One region of the Pontibacter liquoris genome, then DNA from elsewhere that is predicted to be linked to it. Evidence: riboswitches for the same ligand, from Rfam matches in the RefSeq annotation. Region 1 holds a riboswitch; each other region holds the start of a gene.

The links. A riboswitch is a leader RNA that binds a small molecule or an ion and turns the genes downstream of it on or off. The one in region 1 is predicted to bind S-adenosylmethionine.
Region 2: linked by a shared signal. The riboswitch ahead of LWL52_RS04990 (ATP-grasp domain-containing protein) and the one ahead of LWL52_RS12635 (O-acetylhomoserine aminocarboxypropyltransferase/cysteine synthase family protein) in region 1 are both predicted to bind S-adenosylmethionine.
Region 3: linked by a shared signal. The riboswitch ahead of metH (methionine synthase) and the one ahead of LWL52_RS12635 (O-acetylhomoserine aminocarboxypropyltransferase/cysteine synthase family protein) in region 1 are both predicted to bind S-adenosylmethionine.

Annotation. Positions count from the first base shown of each region.
Region 1 is NZ_JALEBG010000001.1:3,049,527-3,053,583, forward strand. It holds gene metX (homoserine O-acetyltransferase MetX) at 1-274, opposite strand, end outside; gene LWL52_RS12635 (O-acetylhomoserine aminocarboxypropyltransferase/cysteine synthase family protein) at 283-1,611, opposite strand; SAM riboswitch class I at 1,888-1,994, opposite strand; gene LWL52_RS12640 (phosphoribosylaminoimidazolesuccinocarboxamide synthase) at 2,458-3,393, shown strand; gene LWL52_RS12645 (STAS domain-containing protein) at 3,461-3,838, shown strand; gene LWL52_RS12650 (ribonuclease Z) at 3,854-4,057, shown strand, end outside.
Region 2 is NZ_JALEBG010000001.1:1,213,001-1,217,057, reverse strand. It holds gene LWL52_RS04995 (amidohydrolase family protein) at 77-1,516, shown strand; SAM riboswitch class I at 1,795-1,897, shown strand; gene LWL52_RS04990 (ATP-grasp domain-containing protein) at 2,246-3,229, shown strand; gene LWL52_RS04985 (LLM class flavin-dependent oxidoreductase) at 3,232-4,057, shown strand, end outside.
Region 3 is NZ_JALEBG010000002.1:733,554-737,610, forward strand. It holds gene LWL52_RS16485 (ribonucleoside-diphosphate reductase small subunit) at 1-101, opposite strand, end outside; gene rplU (50S ribosomal protein L21) at 741-1,049, shown strand; gene rpmA (50S ribosomal protein L27) at 1,124-1,393, shown strand; SAM riboswitch class I at 1,657-1,763, shown strand; gene metH (methionine synthase) at 1,838-4,057, shown strand, end outside.

The sequences.
Region 1 (4,057 bases):
ACAGCGGCCCGGTAGAGCCATAGCATCCGCCCAGGGTATTGGCACAGATAACAAACCACTGCGCCGGGTCATACAACTTGCCCGGGCCAAACAGACCGGCCCACCAGTCTGTAAAGTCGGAGCTGCCGGTCAGGGCATGGCACACCCATACTACGTTGTCGCGGCGGGCATTTAGCTGGCCGTAGGTAGTATAGGCCAGCTGCAAGCCGGGCAGGGTAGCGCCCGACTCCAGCGTGAAGGCCTGTTGGGAATGAAAAACGTGTTGCTCTGGCATTTCTTTCGTTACTGGAGGAGTGCCTCCGGTTGTGCTTCGCGTACTTTGGCGAACGCCTGTTCAAAATCTGCTTTGATATCATCGATATGCTCGATACCTGCCGACACGCGCAGCAGGGTTTGCTCTACGCCGGCATTTAGCTGCTCGGCATCGCTTAACTGCTGGTGGGTGGTAGAGGCCGGGTGGATGATCAGCGTTTTGGCATCGCCTACGTTAGCCAGGTGACTTACCAGTTGCAGGCTGTTCACAAAAGTTTCGGCCTGCTGCTTGTCGCCTTTTAGCTTAAAGGAGAACACCCCGCCAAAGCCCCGCTTCAGGTACTTTTTAGCCAGTTCGTGGTAAGGGCTGCTCACCAGTCCCGGGTAGTTCACCGCTTCTACCTGTTCGTGCTGCTCCAGCCACTGGGCCAGCGCCAGGGCGTTCTGCACGGTTCTGTCCAGGCGCAGCGACAGGGTTTCGAGGCCCTGCAGCAGCAGGAAAGAGTTGAACGGGCTCAGGGCAGGACCAAAATCACGCAGCCCTTCTACCCGCACCCGGATGGCAAAGGCAATGTTGCCGAAGGGACCTTTCTCCCCGAATACTTCCCAGAAGTTGAGCCCGTGATAGCCCTCGCTCGGCTCCGAGAACTGCGGAAATTTGCCGTTGCCCCAGTTAAAGTTACCGCCATCCACAATTACGCCGCCAATGCTGGTACCGTGGCCGCCGATCCACTTGGTGGCTGCCTCCACTACCACGTTGGCCCCGTGCTCCAACGGGCGGAACAGGTAACCGCCAGCGCCAAAGGTATTATCCACCACAAACGGGATGTCATACTTGCGGGCCAGTGCGGCCAGTGCATCAAAATCCGGGATGTTGAAGCGAGGGTTGCCAATGGTCTCCACGTAAAGGGCTTTGGTCTTCTCATCGATCAGTTGCTCGTAGCTTTCCACGGCATCGTCCTTGGCAAACCGGGCCTCAATACCCAGACGCTTGAACGATACCTTGAACTGGTTGAATGAGCCGCCGTACAGGTTACCCGTGGACACGAAATTATCCCCGGCCTCCAGGATATTGGTAAGCGCCAGAAACTGCGCTGCCATGCCCGATGCCACGGCAACGGCTGCCACGCCGCCCTCCAGCGCCGCCACCCGCTTCTCAAACACATCGGTGGTCGGGTTCATGATGCGGGTATAAATGTTGCCAAATTCTTTCAGGGCAAACAGGTTGGCCCCGTGCTCGGCGTTTTTAAAAGCATAGGAGGTTGTCTGGTAGATAGGCACAGCGCGCGACTGTGTGGTGGGATCTATTTCCTGGCCAGCGTGTAGCTGAAGAGTTTCGAAATGCAGAGATTGAGACATGGCTATAGTATATAAAGTAGGAGAAGAAATAAGTTAAAGTATAAAACCGCAGAGATGCGAATACAGAGTAGCCCCTGGCCGCAGACATGAATCTGCCGCGAAAGCGGTGCAGGCTAAAACGATGCTAGATTAACAACAACAGCAACACATAGCCTCCAGGGGCATGCGCATGACTTTAGCGAGAGCAAAAGCGGGAGTTTGCGGCAGTGCGGCTGCCGGCAAATTAAAAATACGTCTGTGCTGTGTTGGCTTGATTCCCTTTTTCATGACAGTATCAATTTATATTCTTCCGAACCTTTCGGAATCAGGAATTAGCACCTTTACTCGGTAGTTAGGTTGCTAGCGCTTCATAGAGCCTGTCTCTCCACGCTTCTTTATAAATCAATATCCGCGAAGGGTATTGACTAGATGTTGCAATATTAAACCGCGCTAAAAGTATTTGCAAGCTTTTTCTGCTCTTTTTTCAAAAATGCCTTTGCAGCGCCGGTTAAGCAATCATACGGCGGGCTCCTGTTTTCGTTACAGGCGCCCCTGCCAGCTCCTGCGCAGCTAAGTAGCGCTGTGGCCATACCCGGCTACAGGCAGCGGCTGCAGCAGCATAACTACAGGCGATTCCGGCTAGTAGTGTCTGCAAAACCCGCCGCAGGCCTGAAGCTGCATCATACTTCTGATAGTATAACATCTCCCTATATTAATACTAAACTTTGCCCCTGCTGCCAAGTATACTTCCGGTATAGTTTAGCAACTATATTCGCAGGCCCCGGCATCGTACGTGAAAGCAGCCAATTAAATTTTTCACCCTCTAAAATATAATTACCTTTGCTTGCTGACAACCTATCACACGTAATGGAGGCCATAAAAGAAACCAACTTCTCCTTCGCCGGCCAGACCGGTTTTTACAAAGGCAAAGTTCGCGATGTATACTATTTCGGAGACAAGCTGGCCATGATCGCCACCGACCGTATCTCCGCTTTTGACGTGGTGCTGCCACGCGCTATTCCTTACAAAGGGCAGGTGCTCAACCAGATTGCCAGTCTCAACCTCAAAGCGACAGCTGACATTGTTCCCAACTGGGTTCTGTCTACCCCGGATCCGAATGCGACCATCGGGTATCGTTGCGAGCCTTTTAAAGTAGAAATGGTGATCCGGGGATACCTGGCAGGCCATGCGTGGCGCGAGTACCAGGCCGGCAAACGCCTCTTGTGCGGGGTAGCCCTGCCCGAGGGATTGCGCGAGAATGACCAGTTGCCTGAGCCCATCATCACCCCCACCACCAAAGCAGACGAAGGCCACGACGAAGACATTTCAAGAAAAGAAATTATTGCCTCAGGCCTTGTATCTGAAGAAGATTATCTTAATTTAGAGCGCTATACCAGAGCGCTTTATGCCCGTGGTACCGCACTGGCCGCAGAACGTGGCCTGCTTTTGGTAGATACCAAGTATGAGTTTGGCAAGTATAACGGCCAGATTTACCTGATCGACGAGATCCACACGCCGGATTCGTCCCGTTACTTTTACAGCCAGGGGTATGCGGAACGGCAGGCACAAGGAGAACCGCAGCGGCAGCTTTCAAAAGAATTTGTGCGCCAGTGGCTCATCGGAAACGGCTTTCAGGGGCAACACGGCCAGGCAGTTCCGGAGATGACAGACGAAGTGGTACGCGGCATTTCGGACCGCTATATTGAGCTGTTTGAGGTTTTTACCGGCCAGCCTTTTGTAAAGGAGGGTTATGAAAACGTGCTTTCTCGAATAGAGCAGCACATTATTGAAAACATTTTTTAGCACTAAAAGTTACCATAATTAAAGTAGATTTTGGTACATTTGCTTTTAAATCCTTATTGGTAGATCTATGAAATACACGATTGATAAGAAAGAAAACTATACAATTATCACGATAGATGAGAAGAAGCTGGATACTTCTATTGCACCTGACCTGAAGTCTGAGTTCGTGAAATTGAATGCCGAGGGGATCACCAACCTGATTCTTGACCTGAGTAACGTGAAATATACGGATTCATCGGGCCTGAGCTCCATTCTGATCGCAAACCGCCTATGCAATTCCTCTAACGGTTTGCTGATCATGACAGGGTTACAGGACCATGTGATGAAGCTCATCTCTATCTCTAAACTGGAGTCGGTGTTAAACATTCTGCCTACGGTAGAAGAAGCGATCGATCGTGTGTTTTTGCACGAGATTGAGCAAGATCTGACCAACAAAGAAGACTAACCTTACCGCCCGGTAGTGGATTTCGAACTCAGAATTCTCGGCAGTTCGTCGGCTACTCCCTCGGCAAACAGACACCATACCGCCCAAGTCCTGACGATTGGCAATCAGTACCACCTGATTGATTGCGGAGAAGGAACGCAGATGCAGCTGATGCAATACAAGATAAAGCATCAGCGCATCTGCAATATTTACATCAGCCACCTGCATGGCGACCATTAT
Region 2 (4,057 bases), 1.8 Mb from region 1:
CGCCGGCCTGCTGTTGCGGGTATTGCACACGCGGCAGGAATCCTTAACTTGGCTTTTGATCTGACCGATGTGACCGATGAGAAACCCTGCCTTTTTTGCTTTGCTCCTGCTGCTGAGCCTCTCACTTTTGAGCTGCACCACCGCCCGGCCGCCCCAGACCTACGACCTGCTGCTGACACACGTGAACGTGGTGGATGTGGAACAGGGAAAACTGCTCCGCAACAGAACCGTCTGGATCAATGCGGGCCTCATCCAGGAGATCGGCGATGCCGGTGCCCGCAACAAGTATAAGGCCGCCACTACGCTGGATGCCAAAGGCCAGTACCTGATCCCCGGGCTTTGGGACAACCACGTGCACCTGCGCGGCGGCGCCCAACTGGAGGAAGCCAACAAAGACCTGCTCCCGCTTTACATCATCAACGGTATCACCACGGTACGCGACGCGGGCGGCGACCTGTACCCGGCCGTTCAGGCGTGGCGCGAAGCGATTGCAGCCAATAAGCTGGTTGGTCCGCGCATTATTTCGGCAGGCCCCAAGCTGGATGGCCCCAAGCCCACCTGGGCCGGCTCTATTGAAGTAGCCACTGTAGCACAGGTGCCTGTGGCCCTGGATTCCTTGCAAAAGCTGGGTGTCGATTTTGTAAAGATCTATGACAGCACTATTTCGGGGGATGTGTTTCTGGCCATTGTCAAAGAGGCCCAGGCCCGGGGCATGCTCACGGCCGGTCACATGCCCTTTAGCGTAAAATTGGGCGATGCGATTGACAATGGACTGGATATCACCGAACATTTATACTATACTTTTAAAGCTGCCTCTACCAAAGAAGACAGCATCACCAACGTGATCCGGGCTGGCGAAAAAACAGGCAAGCCGGTTGGTTTTTACACGGCCCTCCACTGGCTCTACGACACCTATGATCCGGCCACGGCGGCGCAGATCTACCAGAAGATGGCCGCGCATCATACCGCCGTTACGCCTACCTTATACATTGGCCGCGTGCTCAACAACCTGTCGCAAGCCGACCACAGCCACGACGAATACCTGCACTATATCAAGGACGGTATCATTAAAACCTACGCTGGCAGAGAAAACAGCGCCAAGCGCCAGACGCCGGAAGCAAGAGCGTTTATACATGACCTGGAAGACAAGTTTACCGGCATGGTACCGCAAATGCAGGCCGCAGGCGTTACGATACTGGCCGGCTCCGATGCCGGTGCCTTTAACTCGTATGTATACCCGGGCCAGTCGCTGCACCAGGAGCTTAGAACGCTGCAGGAAGCCGGCCTGACACCCGCCCAGACCCTACGAACAGCTACCCTGAACGGCGCTACCGTGATGGGTAAAGCCGATCAGTATGGCACCATCGCTACCGGTAAAGTAGCCGACCTGGTACTGCTCAGCAAGAACCCATTGGAAGACATCCGCAATACCGAAGCCATTGAAGCGGTGATCTTCGGAGGAAAGGTTTATACTGCTGCCGAGCTGAAGCAATTATTGGAGTGGCTGAAAAAGTAGGCGTTTAGGACAAAGGATAATTTGACAAAGGACAAAAGAGTAACAGGAAAAGAACTTTAAATGGACAGAGGCCGGCCTTACCGCCTGCTATACTTCAACATTCAACTGCTAAACTTGCTTTATCATTCTCCCTGTTCAATGTTCTTTTGTCCTTTGTCAAATTATCCTTTGTCAAAACTTAAATGGTGTACCAACATTATTTTTAGGTAAAAATTTGGAAATGTAAATCGCAGCTCCGAATTTTGCATTCATCAAGTCAATTACCCTCACAAGTATTTGATTTATAAAGAAGAAGGGAGAGAACAGGCTCTGTGAACTTCTAGCAACCAGTTGCATAACCAGGTGCTACATCCTGCCTAAATTATTTAGGGCATATAAATTACTAATAATGCAAACTACTATTATCGCTTTTGCTGCCGTACTGGCGGGCCTTTTTAACCGGATTTTCTCCGAAAACACCTCTGTTTATACTTCTGTAGCGCCGGCCTACGGTTGCTGTTGTTGTCGCTAGTCCTGCTGCTTTGGCGGTAGGCTGATGCATTGTGGCGCGCCCACTTGCCAGCCTATCTGTGTGCAGCTTTGCGGGAAAGGCATGGCCTGTTTGTACCTGTTCAGGCCGTTTCCGGGGCTTTCTGACCCTTTATTCCATACTTCTTTCTTTAATTTAACAAAGCCTGTAGCGGTGCATAATCCGCTGCTTTATACTTCTAACTTCAAAAACCAGAACTTATGTCAACGTACACCACCGATAAACCCATTGCCATTTTTCACGAGCACCCGGACTGGTTCCGCCCCTTGTTAAATGAACTGGACGCCCGTGGCATTGGCTACGAACGCCTGAATGCCGCCGCCCATACCTATGATCCGGCCGAAAAGGAAGTACCTTACAGCCTGTTCTTTAACCGCACTAGCCCTTCGGCTTACCTGCGCAACAACGAGAACAGTATCTTTTATACGCTGAGCCTGCTGGCCTACCTCGAAACGACCGGTGTGCCGGTGGTGAACGGCTACAAGGCCTTTCAGTACGAAACCTCCAAAGCGCTGCAGATCACGCTGCTCGAAAAACTGGGCTTGCCTTACCCAAAAGCGCGCATCATCAACCATGCCTCGCAGGCGGTGAAAGCCTCCGAAGGGCTGCGCTTCCCGGTGGTGGTGAAAGCCAATATTGGGGGCAGCGGCGCCGGCATTGTGCGCTATGATTCTGTGGAGGAACTCGCGCAAGCTGTGGCTGCCGCCGAGGTGAAGCTGGGCATCGACCACACGGCGCTGGTGCAGGAGTATGTGGTAGCCCGCGGCGGCCATATCACCCGCATCGAAACCTTGGGCGGCAAATACCTCTACGGCATCAACGTGTATACTTCCGGCGAGAGCTTCAACCTCTGCCCGGCCGACATTTGCCAGACCACCAACGGCAAGGAACTGAGCCGCAATGCCTGCGCCCTGGATGCGCCTAAGAATGGCATGCGCGTGGAAGCCTATACCCCGCCGCAGGAAGTAATCGACAACATCGAACGCATTGTGCAGGAAGCCGGCATCGACGTGGGTGGCATTGAGTACATGGTGGACGACCGCGATGGTAGGATCTACTACTACGACATCAACGCGCTGTCTAATTTTGTGGCCGATGCCGTGAACGTGATCGGCTTTAACCCACACGCCCGCCTGGTAGATTTCCTGGAGAAGAAAGCGCAACTTAAACTACAGGAGGTATAAGCATGGAATTCGGCTATTGGTTACCCGTTTTCGGAGGATGGCTCCGCAACATTCCGGACGAAGGAATGGACACCTCCTGGGATTACGTTAAAAAACTGGCGCAAAAAAGCGAGAGCTGGGGCTACCACCTGTCGTTGATCGCAGAGTTATACTTAAATGATATCAAAGGGCAGGAAGCACCGGCCCTCGATGCCTGGTCTACGGCAGCGGCGCTGGCCGCTGTGACCCAGCAGCTGGAGATCATGGTGGCCGTGCGCCCTACGTTCCACAACCCGGCGCAGCTGGCTAAGCAGGCCGCCAACATCGACCTGATCAGCAATGGCCGCCTGTCGCTGAATGTGGTATCGAGCTGGTGGCGCGATGAGGCGACCAAGTATGGCATCCAGTTTGAGCAGCACGACGACCGCTACGCCCGCACCAAAGAGTGGCTGGACGTGGTGACCAGCGTGTGGGAACGCGACCACGTGACTTACAGCGGCAACTACTACAAGGTGGAAGATAACGTGCTGCAGCCCAAGCCTGCCAAAAAGCCATTTATTTATGCCGGAGGCGAGTCGGAAACTGCTAAAACCATGATCAGCACGCAATGCGACGGCTACGTGATGCACGGCGATTCGCCTGAAAAGATCGGGGAGCGCATTGCCGACATGCGCCGCCGCCGCGAGATACTGGGCCTGCCGCCGATGAAATTCGGGGTAGCGGCCTACAGCATTGTGCGCAACACGGAGGCGGAAGTGAAAAAAGAACTCGACCGCATTACCAACGTGCAGGCCTCGGCTGCCGGCTATGGCAACTACCAGCAGTGGCTGGCCGGCACGCAGCTCGAGC
Region 3 (4,057 bases), on a different contig from region 1:
CAGAAACTGGCTTCAGCCTTCTTATACATCTGCCACACCTCGTCGTGTTGGATGGGGAACAGGACAAAGCGGTTGGGGTTCTCTTGTAATATGGGTTCCATAACGCGTAGCATTTATATTTTAAAGGTTTGGCGTGAGTTTTTGTTCTCACAACCGGCTGATGCATTCGTTGTTTGAACTGACGGGTAGCCAGCCCGAAAATATTATGAGTTCAAATATAGAGAATTGAACTAGAAAAAAGCCCCGAAAGTTGTTCAATTTATACACACCTTCATAACGGCCTCTGCAGGTGGTTTTTAAGGGGTAATACACAGGTTTTTCCACATTGTTAATAACGTATATAGATACTGCAAAATATAGGTAATGGTCTATAAAGTAGCTGTTAAATGCACAAAAAGCCGTTTTCGGGTTTTATTCTGCTTCAAACAGCTGCCGGGCACAAGGGCGCAAAGGCCGAAGGCCGGGAAAAGGAAGCTGCCTAAAGTATACTTGTAAAAAGAAGTGCAAGAAATGTGGAAAAGACAGATTTCTGAAAATGAGTGCAAACGGCTGTGGGCAAGTAATTTAGACGGGTTTTTAACAGGTCGTTTATTTTGCCCGCAGGATTTCAACATCGTTATCCACAGGTTTGTGGAAAGGTGCTGCAGGCAGGCAGAACAATTTCTGCAGCAGGGCGTTGCATATGTAAATTAAGTGCCGTACTTTTGCAGACTAAATTTTTAATCATTACATTGAAGCTGATGTACGCAATTGTAGAAATCGCAGGTCGACAGACCAAAGTAGAGAACGGCATGTTCATCTACGCTAACAAGCTTTCCGGCAATGAGGGTGACGCCGTTGAGTTCGCCAATGTTCTTCTTACTGATGATAACGGTACCATCACATTAGGTGCTCCTTTCGTTAGCGGTGTTAAAGTGGTTGGTAAAATCCTTGGCGACGTGAAAGGCGATAAAGTGATCGTTTTCAAAAAGAAGAGAAGAAAAGGATACCGTAAGAAGAATGGCCACCGCCAGCAATTCACCAAGGTCCTGATCGAGAGCATTGGATAAGCAGTAAGAAGAAATTCATTTGTAAAATCTTTTCAGGAGTCGCCCCGCAACCCTGAACTAAATAGTAAAACAACATGGCACACAAAAAAGGAGCTGGTAGTTCTAATAACGGCCGCGAGTCGCATTCTAAACGACTTGGTGTTAAGATTTACGGTGGCCAGGACATTATCGCCGGCAACATCATCGTAAGACAAAGAGGCACTGCCCACCACCCAAGCACAAACGTAGGGATTGGCAAAGACCACACCCTGTTTGCATTGGTTGATGGCGTAGTAGAATTCAGAAAAGGTAAGAAGAACCGTTCTTACGTATCTGTAAAGCCACGCGTTGAGGCAGAAGCCTAAGCATTGAAGCCGCCTTCGGGCGCTGTAGGAAAGGGAAGCCGCAGGGCTTCCCTTTTTTTATGCTAAACGCCGGCCCCGCACAACAAAGGCCTGGCTGCCACGTACATATAAGCAGGAATTTTATTTACTTCTAAAGTGAAAAAATTCTGATGGAAAGAGACACCACAAGTGTCTCTTTCTGTTTTAAGGCCCTTTGCTGCCCGCCGCGGGAATTTGGCCGCAACAAAATTTTAAATTCTGCGGATATACCTTTAACTTGCAACTTCTTATCAAGAAAGACTGAGGGACAGGGCCCGATGATGTCTTAGCAACCTTGTACCAGCTTGGTGCTAATTCCCTTCCGGAGCGATAGCTTTGGAGAAGATAAGAAAGTCCATCCTCCCTTGGGGTGTCCTTCTTGATAAGTATAGTAGCAGCAGACTTACGAGAAGAAAGACATTCACCATGAAAAACCATCCCATCCATACATTGCTTCGCGAGCGCGTGTTAGTGCTTGACGGCGCAATGGGCACCATGATTCAGCGGCACCAGCTTACGGAAGCTGATTTCAGGGGCGAGCGCTTCAAAGAGCATCCCTCCGACCTGAAAGGCAACAACGACCTGCTCTCCATCACACGGCCTGATATCATCAAAGGTATTCACACCGAGTACCTGCAGGCGGGCGCCGATATCATCGAAACCAATACGTTTAGCGGCACCAGCATTGCCATGGCCGATTATCACCTGGAACACCTGGTGTATGAGCTCAACTATGAATCAGCCCGGATAGCACGGCAGGCAGCAGATGAGGTGGAGAAACAGGTGCCGGGCAAGCCCCGCTTTGTAGCCGGCGCCATCGGGCCTACTAACCGTACGGCTTCCCTGTCGCCAGACGTGAACAACCCGGGCTACCGCGCCGTTACCTTCGACCAGCTAGTAACAGCATACTATGAGCAGGTGCGCGGCCTGGTGGATGGTGGCTCGGACCTGCTGTTGGTCGAAACCGTTTTTGATACCCTTAACTGTAAAGCGGCCCTGCTTGCCATTGCGCAATATGTGCAGGACGGCGGCAAGGAGTTGCCGGTCATGATATCCGGCACCATTACGGATGCCAGTGGCCGCACTTTGTCGGGCCAGACAGTAGAAGCGTTCTGGAACTCGGTTTCGCATGCGCCTATCCTTAGCATTGGCTTTAACTGCGCCCTGGGCGCGCGGCAGCTCAAAACGCATATTCAGGAGCTCTCCCGTATCACGGGTACTTACATCAGTGCCTACCCGAATGCCGGCTTGCCAAACGCTTTTGGCGGCTACGATGAATCGGCAGAGGAGATGGGCCGCATTGTGGAGGAATATCTTCAGGAAGGCCTGGTAAATATCCTGGGTGGTTGTTGTGGCACTACGCCCGTTCACACCAAAGTAATTGCCGACTTAGTGCAGAAGTATAAACCGCATACCCCCCCAGCTATTCCGCCCTACTCGCGCTTCAGTGGGTTAGAGCCCCTCACCATCACGCCCGAAAGTCTTTTTGTAAATGTAGGCGAACGCACCAATGTAACCGGTTCCAAAAAATTCGCCCGCCTGATCGTAAACGGCCAGTTTGAGGAAGCCTTGTCGGTAGCGCGCCAGCAGGTGGAAGGCGGCGCCCAGATCATCGACGTGAACATGGACGAAGGCATGCTCGACTCAGAGCAGGCCATGCCGAACTTTCTTAACCTGATCGCCTCCGAGCCCGACATTGCCAAACTGCCCATCATGATCGACTCCTCGAAATGGAGTGTGATCGAGGCCGGGTTGAAATGCGTGCAGGGCAAATCGATCGTGAACTCCATCAGCTTAAAAGAGGGCGAAGAGAACTTTAAACACATTGCCCGCAAGGTGCGCCAGTACGGTGCTGCCGCTGTGGTAATGGCGTTTGATGAGCAGGGCCAGGCCGATACGCTTGAACGTAGAATAGAGATCTGCGGGCGCGCTTACAAGATACTCACCGAAGAGATCGGCTTCCCGCCACAGGACATCATTTTTGATCCGAACATTCTGGCCATTGCCACCGGCATCGAAGAACATAACAACTATGCCGTAGAGTACCTGGAGGCCGTGAAATGGATCAAAGCCAACCTGCCGCATGCGCTGGTAAGTGGGGGTGTAAGTAATTTGTCGTTCTCTTTCCGTGGCAACGATGTGGTGCGCGAGGCCATGCACACCGTGTTTTTATACTATGCCGTGCAGGCAGGTATGGACATGGGCATTGTGAACGCCGGCATGCTGGGCGTGTACAGCGAAATACCCACCGAGCTGCGCGATCTGATCGAAGACGTCATCTTTAACCGCCACCCCGATGCCACCGAAAAGCTGGTAACGTATGCCGAAACCATCAAAGGCAAAGGCAAGGAAGCGGTGCAGGCTGACAACAGCTGGCGCGAAGCACCGGTAACCGAACGCCTGAAACATGCGCTGGTAAAAGGCATTGTGGATTATATTGACGAAGATACCGAAGAAGCCCGCCAGCAGGCCGTTAAAACGCTCGATGTGATCGAAGGGCCGCTGATGGCCGGCATGACCGTAGTGGGTGACTTGTTTGGCGCCGGCAAGATGTTTTTACCGCAGGTAGTTAAAAGCGCCCGCGTAATGAAGAAGTCGGTGGCGTACCTGCTGCCGTTTATGGAAAAAGAGAAGCTCGCTTCCGAT